2 regions of the Pseudomonas sp. OTU750018 genome follow, and region 1 is predicted to be linked to the other one. Evidence: predicted binding sites of a transcription regulator. Region 1 holds the regulator's gene; the other holds the start of a gene.
What was found. Region 1 encodes sigma-54, which starts transcription at its own class of promoters, with help from an activator protein. Its sites were predicted from a motif close to ANTGGCATNNANNTTGCTNT; they were not measured.

Region 1 (3,565 bases):
GTCCACAACCACCTGATACAGGGCTTCGCTGCTTTCGGCTTGGCGCAGGCTGGCACGCACATCGCTGCGATCGAGCATGCTGGCGATCTGCCGGAGCAGTTCTAGGTGAGCGTCGGTGGCAGCTTCGGGCACCAGCAGAACAAACAGCAGGTCCACAGGCGCACCGTCGATGGCGTCGAAGTCTACTGCAGCGTCCAGGCGCAGCAAGGCGCTGATCGGCGCGGTACAACCCGGCAGGCGACAGTGCGGAATGGCAATGCCATTGCCGAAACCGGTCGAGCCAAGTTTTTCCCGGGCTATCAGGCTTTCGAAGATGTCTTGGCCGTCCAGGTCAGGTAGCTCACGGGCCACCAGGTTGGCAATCTGTTCGAGGACACGTTTTTTGCTGCCGCCCGGCACGTTCACTAAAGAACGGCCGGGGGTCAGGATAGTTTCAAGTCGGATCATAGGAGGTAGACGATGTCAGCGGGCCATAGCGCCCTGTTGACGTTCGAGCTGTTTTTCCTTGTGTTTGATGAGTTGTCGGTCGAGTTTATCAGTCAGTAGATCGATGGCTGCGTACATGTCTTCATGTTCGGCATTGGCGACGACTTCACCGCCAGCAATGTGCAGGGTCGCTTCGATTTTCTGTTTGAGTTTCTCGACCTCCATGGTGACTTGTACATTGGTGATCTTGTCGAAGTGGCGCTCCAATCGGCCGAGTTTTTCGGCGATGTAGTCGCGTAGGGCGTCGGTCACATCCAGCTGGTGTCCACTGATGTTGACTTGCATACCGCTTTCTCCTTGTTGCCGTGTGTAAGAGGCAGGCATGAGGCCTGCCGCCGGAACACTGTGGCGTGGAAGACTCGGGTAGAACGAGCCTGGCACGGTCGCTGATTGCATGTTGGCAGTATGGCTGCTTTTGCGAAAAGGCGAGGCCTGGGCATGTTCTGTCTGGGTTGATGTCTTCCTTCTTCGTGCCGCCTTAGATCAATCGTTTGCGCTCACTGGAAGGCGCTATTCCGAGGGACTCACGGTACTTGGCGACCGTGCGGCGAGCGACTTGAATGCCCTGTGCTTCCAGTAAACCAGCGATCTTGCTGTCACTCAACGGCTTTTTCGCATTTTCCGCGGCGACCAGTTTTTTGATGATGGCGCGGATTGCCGTGGACGAGCATTCGCCGCCTTCAGAGGTGCTGACGTGGCTGGAAAAGAAGTATTTCAGCTCGTAAATGCCACGCGGGGTGTGCATGAATTTCTGCGTGGTCACCCGCGAGATGGTCGACTCGTGCATGCCCACCGCTTCGGCAATATCGTGCAGCACCAGGGGTTTCATTGCCTCATCGCCGTAGTCGAGGAAGCCGCGCTGGTGTTCAACGATCTGCGTGGCCACTTTCATCAAAGTTTCGTTGCGGCTTTGCAGGCTTTTGATAAACCAGCGCGCTTCCTGCAGCTGGTTACGCATAAAGGTGTTGTCGGCGCTGGAATCGGCGCGTTTCACAAAGCCGGCGTATTGCGCGTTGACCCGCAGGCGCGGCATGGCTTCCTGGTTGAGTTCAACCAGCCAGCGCTCGTTGTGTTTGCGCACGATTACATCGGGTACCACGTATTCCGGCTCGCTGGATTCGATCTGCGAGCCAGGGCGCGGGTTGAGGCTTTGAATTAGGTCGATAACCTGGCGCAGCTCGTCTTCTTTGAGCTTCATGCGGCGCATCAACTGGCTGTAGTCGCGGCTGCCGAGCAGGTCGAGGTAGTCGCTGGCCAGGCGCTGAGCTTCGCTTAGCCAAGGGGTTTTCGCCGGCAGCTGACGCAGTTGCAGAAGCAGGCACTCGCCCAGGTTGCGCGCGGCGATACCGGTGGGCTCGAATTGCTGGATGCGGTGCAACACGGCTTCGACTTCGTCGAGCTCGATGTCCAGTTCCGGGTCGAAGGCCTCGACCACTTCTTCCAGGGTTTCTTCCAGGTAGCCCTGTTCGTTGATGCAGTCGATCAGGGTGACGCCGATCAGTCGATCCTTATCGGACATCGGGGCCAGGTTGAGCTGCCAGAGCAGGTGGCTTTGCAGGCTCTCACCGCTGGAGGTGCGGGTAGTGAAATCCCACTCGTCATCATCGTTGGTGCTGCTGGGCAGGCTGCTGGCGCTGGTCTGGTAGATATCTTCCCAGGCGGTATCGACGGGCAGCTCATTGGGAATGCGTTCGCCCCAATCGCCTTCTTCCAGGTTGTCCACGGTCTGCGTGGCTTCCTGGTAGTTGGTTTCCTGATAGGGCGCTTCGGGCTGTTCGCTGGGGCTGGCGCTTTCTGCGCCATCAGCCATAGGGTCCGAATTGTCGAAATCATCGCCATCTTCCTGGCGTTCGAGCATCGGGTTGGACTCCAAAGCCTCCTGGATCTCTTGCTGAAGATCCAGGGTAGACAGTTGGAGCAGGCGGATGGCCTGTTGCAGCTGCGGTGTCATCGTCAGCTGCTGGCCCATTCTCAGGACTAGCGATGGTTTCATTGCAGACCTTATTTACCGGCGTCTGTGCGCAATCCACAACAGGGCGTTTTCAAAAAGCGCCACTAGGAAGCAAATTATATGCCTGACTTTAAGGGTTTTGCCTAGCCTTGGCTGCAGTCGGCTTGAGAAAAGCGGTGGTTACAGCCGGAACTCATGCCCCAGATACACTTCTTTGACTGTCTGGTTGGCCAGAATGGCCTCGGCATCACCCTCTGCGATCAGCTGGCCATCGCTGACGATATAAGCGGTTTCGCAGATATCCAGGGTCTCGCGCACGTTGTGGTCGGTGATCAATACACCGATACCCTTGGCCTTGAGGTGGTGGATGATCTGCTTGATATCGCCGACGGAAATCGGATCGACACCGGCGAAGGGTTCGTCGAGCAGGATGAACTTGGGGTTAGTCGCCAGGGCGCGGGCAATTTCCACGCGGCGGCGCTCACCACCAGACAGGCTCATGCCGAGGTTGTCGCGGATATGGCTGATATGGAATTCCTGCAGCAGGCCTTCAAGTTCCTTGCGACGAGCGGCACCGTCCAGGTCCTTGCGGGTTTCCAGGATGGCCATGATGTTGTCGGCGACGCTGAGCTTGCGGAAAATCGAGGCTTCCTGCGGCAGGTAGCCAATGCCGGCGCGAGCGCGGCCATGCATGGGCTGATGACTGACGTCGAGATCATCGATCATCACGCGACCCTGATCGGCCTGTACGAGGCCGACGATCATGTAGAAACAGGTGGTCTTGCCGGCGCCGTTGGGGCCAAGCAAGCCGACAATCTGCCCGCTGTCGATACTCAGGCTGACGTCGCGCACAACCTGGCGGCCTTTGTAGCTCTTTGCCAGGTGTTGGGCTTTCAATGTGGCCATTATTACTGCGCCTGCTGGTCGGCTGGTTTGTTCTTCGGCTGGATCACCATGTCGATGCGCGGACGTGGCGCGGTGACGTTGGTGCCTGTGGCGCGGCCGGCGTTGACGATCTGGCGCTGGGTGTCATAGACGATTTTTTCGCCTTCGAAGGTGTTGCCTTCCTGAATCACCTTGGCCTGATCGATCAGGACGACGCGTTCGTTGGCCATGAAGTACTGAATG
Region 2 (3,565 bases), on a different contig from region 1:
CGGATCTGGTACAGCAGGTCCTCGAACTCGGCGCGATCACGTTTGAAGCCCGTGGTTGAAACGTTGGCCAGGTTGTTGGAAATAGTGGTCAGGTTCATGTCCTGGGCGGACAGACCGGTCTTGCTGACCCACAGTGCCGGAAGCATATCGATTCTCCTCGGGCGCCGTTTTAACGACGCCACGTGCTGATAATTAGGTCATCTGCAAGACGCGCGCCATGGCCGACGAATTGTCTTCGGCGGTGCGCATCATCTTCACTTGCAATTCGAATTGGCGGGACAGCGAGAGGATCGCAGTCATCTCTTCCACGGCGTTGACGTTGCTCGATTCGAGAAAGCCCGAGGTAATCTCCATATTGGCGTCCGCCTGTACCGGGCCTTGGCCCTTGAAGCGGATCAGGCCGTCAGTGCCCTTCTCCATCTGCTTGAGGTCCGGGTTGACCAGTTTCAGACGGTCTACTTCGGCCAGCACATTGGGCGCCTCACCCAAGGCACGAATGCTGATGGTGCCGTCCTTGCCGATTTCGATTTTCTGCTCTGGCGGCACCGCAATCGGCCCGGCGTTGCCCATCACCGGCAAGCCATTGCCGGTACGCAACACGCCCAAGGCATCGACATTCAAGCTGGCGGTGCGTACGTAGGCTTCGCTGCCGTCAGGTGCTTGCACGGCTAACCAACCTTTGCCACCAATCGCCACGTCCAGGTCACGTCCCGTTTCCTGCAAAGAGCCTGGAGTGAAGTCAGTACCCGGGCGTTCGCTCATGGCGTAAACCCGCGACGGATAACTGTCACCAAAAATCGGCATGGAACGCGCCTGCTCGAAATCCCGGCGGAAACCATTGGTGGTGATGTTCGCCAGGTTGTTGGCGTGGGCACGCTGGGCCAGGGTGTTGTTGTGGGCACCAGTCATGGAAACGTACAGCATCTTGTCCATGGTTATTCTCCGAGTGGGCTTGCCGCCCCGCTGCTCTATGCAAGCTTTAAAGCAATGGTTGTGCCAGCACTCGAAAAATAAATATAAGCACTTGATTTATATGTAATTTATAAAATAAAAAAGGCTCCGAAAGGAGCCTTCTAAATGCCAGCGCGGCGTACTTTTGCCGCCCGCGACAGGCACGCGCCTGCCGCAGGCAACACCTATCAACGCAGGTTGATAATGGTCTGGGTCACCGCACTTTCGGTCTCAATGGTCTTGGCATTGGCCTGGTAGTTGCGCTGCGCCACGATCAAGTTGACCAACTGATCCGACAGTTCGACGTTGGAGTCCTCCAAGGCACCGGACTGCAGAGCACCCAGGGTGCCGCTGCGCGGGGTTCCGCGTACCGGCTCACCAGACTCGAAGGACTGCACCCAGGCAGTTTTGCCCACCGGCGTCAGACCTTGCACGTTGGCAAAGTTGGCCAGAATCACCTGCCCCTGCACCTTTGACTGGCCGTTGGTGTAGCGCGCGAAGATCACACCCGTATCATCGATCTCCAACCCTGCCAGTTGACCGGTGGTGTAGCCGTCCTGACTGACCCGATTGACCGCAAAGTTGCTGGAGAACTGTGTCGATGGGCGAATATCGATCGCTACACCCGCAGCACTGGCATCAGCACCGTTACTGCTCCACACCTGAGGAATAGAGGTATCCGGCGCAGCAGGAACCCAGGTGGTCAGGTTAATCACACCATTTGCATCCACCGCAAAACCTGTCGGTGTCGAGGCGATCAGCGCAGGAATATCCAGCTGCCCAGCAGTGGTGAACTGCAAATTCACGGACGACGGCGTGGTCAACGTCGGATCATCTGGATTACGCCCATCGATCAGTACATTCATCTGCCAGGTATTGGGGCCCGTCTTGAGAAAGTACTGGGTGAATACGTGTGAGTTACCTTGAGTGTCGTAAATATTGGTTGAGGTTGACGAGTTATAGGTTGTGGGGTCCGACGGGTTGAACGGGACGGTGGTCGGTACCTTATTGGTCGAGTTGAGGTTGAACACCTGCTCAAGTTTCTCGGTTGCACGGGGCTCTTGACTGGCCGTCTCGATACGTAAGTCATTCACGATGCCATTCTGCAAATTGCCGTTGGCATCCACCGCATAGCCCTGCAGCCGATAGCCAAAGTTATTCACCATAAAGCCATCGCGGTCTGTACCGAAGTAACCCGCACGGGTGTAGCTGACGTCGCCGTTGTTGCTGGTCTGAAAGAAACCATTGCCATTGATCGCCAGATCCAGGGCATTCTGCGTGTAATTGATGTTGCCCTGATTGAATAGCTGCGACACATCCGCCAACAGCACGCCACTGCCCTGCGGGTTCGAACCAGTACCCAACACAGATGCGGCATACACATCGGCAAACTCGGCACGTGACTGCTTGAAGCCCGCAGTACCGGCGTTGGCGATGTTGTTGCCGGTCACGTTGAGGTCGCTGGTGGCGGCACGCAGACCGCTCAGACCGATATTGAAACCCATAGAAGACTCCTTTGCCGGACAGCCGGCGGCTATAACCTGGCTAAAACCTGTTAATTACTGACCGATCACCTGGACTTGCGACATTGGCACGCTGCCGAGCCCAGCCAGGTTCAACATCAACTCTTTGCCGCCCAGGGTCACACTGTCGACGTTAGCCGGCAGCATGGTGTAAAGCCCCTTAGTGCCGTCGGCGTAGGTAGCCTGCGCCTCGAACTTGTATGTGCCAGGCGGCAACAGATTGCCGCTGGCATCCTTGCCGTCCCAGATAAAGCTGACATTACCGGCCGCCTGCTCACCCAAGTTCACACGCCCGACCGCGGCACCGGCCTTGTCGTAAATGTTGACGTAGACGTTGCTGCTGCTCGCCGGCAGCACCAGGCTGGCTTTAAAGCTCTCGCTGGTATCAACCACGGCTTTTTCGCTTGGGATAATCACCTTGCGCCCCACCAGCGAAGAGGCCTGCAGCGCCTGAGAAGACTGATAACCCGTGAGCAGCGAGCCCATGCTGGTATTCAACTTCTCGATCCCCTCCACCTGACTGAATTGCGCCAGCTGGGCGATAAACTCGCCGTTGCCTTGCGGCTCCAGCGGGTTCTGGTTATTCAACTGGGCCACCAGCAAGTTAAGAAACTCGTTCTTGCCCAGGTCTTTGTTCGTCTTGGTTTCGTTCTTGATCTGGTATTGATCCAGTGCCGAACCAGTCACATCGCCAACAGTACTCATCGGTCTGCGCTCCTTATCCGCTGGCTTACTGACCCAGGGTCAATACGCGCTGCATCATCTGCTTGGCGGTATTCATCATTTCGGTATTGGTCTGGAATGCCCGGCTGGCAGAGATCATGTCAGCCATCTCCTCCACCACATTGACGTTGGGGTAGTACACATAACCGCCGGCATCGGCCGCCGGATGATTCGGCTCATAGCGCGGCATCAGGCTGCTTTGATCTTCGACCACACCCAGCACCTGCACGCCTACGCCAGCTTCATCCTGCTCGGCAAACAGCGAGCCACGGTCGCCGTTCTGCGCGGACTGGAACATGGTGGCGAATACCGGATGGCGCGCGCGGTAGGTTTGATCAATGCTTGAAGAAACCGATTCAGCGTTGGCG

Region 2: HCI85_RS02310 (flagellar basal body rod protein FlgF) is a predicted target of sigma-54. The motif match lies at 982-1,001, and genes of this name have one in related genera.

What each region holds. Positions count from the first base shown of each region.
Region 1 covers NZ_JAAPAU010000004.1:216,682-220,246, forward strand. Annotated here, with positions in the region: gene ptsN (PTS IIA-like nitrogen regulatory protein PtsN) at 1-447, opposite strand, end outside; gene hpf (ribosome hibernation-promoting factor, HPF/YfiA family) at 463-771, opposite strand; gene HCI85_RS19705 (RNA polymerase factor sigma-54) at 965-2,479, opposite strand; gene lptB (LPS export ABC transporter ATP-binding protein) at 2,618-3,343, opposite strand; gene lptA (lipopolysaccharide transport periplasmic protein LptA) at 3,346-3,565, opposite strand, start outside.
Region 2 covers NZ_JAAPAU010000001.1:460,942-464,506, forward strand. Annotated here, with positions in the region: gene flgG (flagellar basal-body rod protein FlgG) at 1-146, opposite strand, end outside; gene HCI85_RS02310 (flagellar basal body rod protein FlgF) at 193-933, opposite strand; gene flgE (flagellar hook protein FlgE) at 1,140-2,456, opposite strand; gene flgD (flagellar hook assembly protein FlgD) at 2,511-3,179, opposite strand; gene flgC (flagellar basal body rod protein FlgC) at 3,205-3,565, opposite strand, start outside.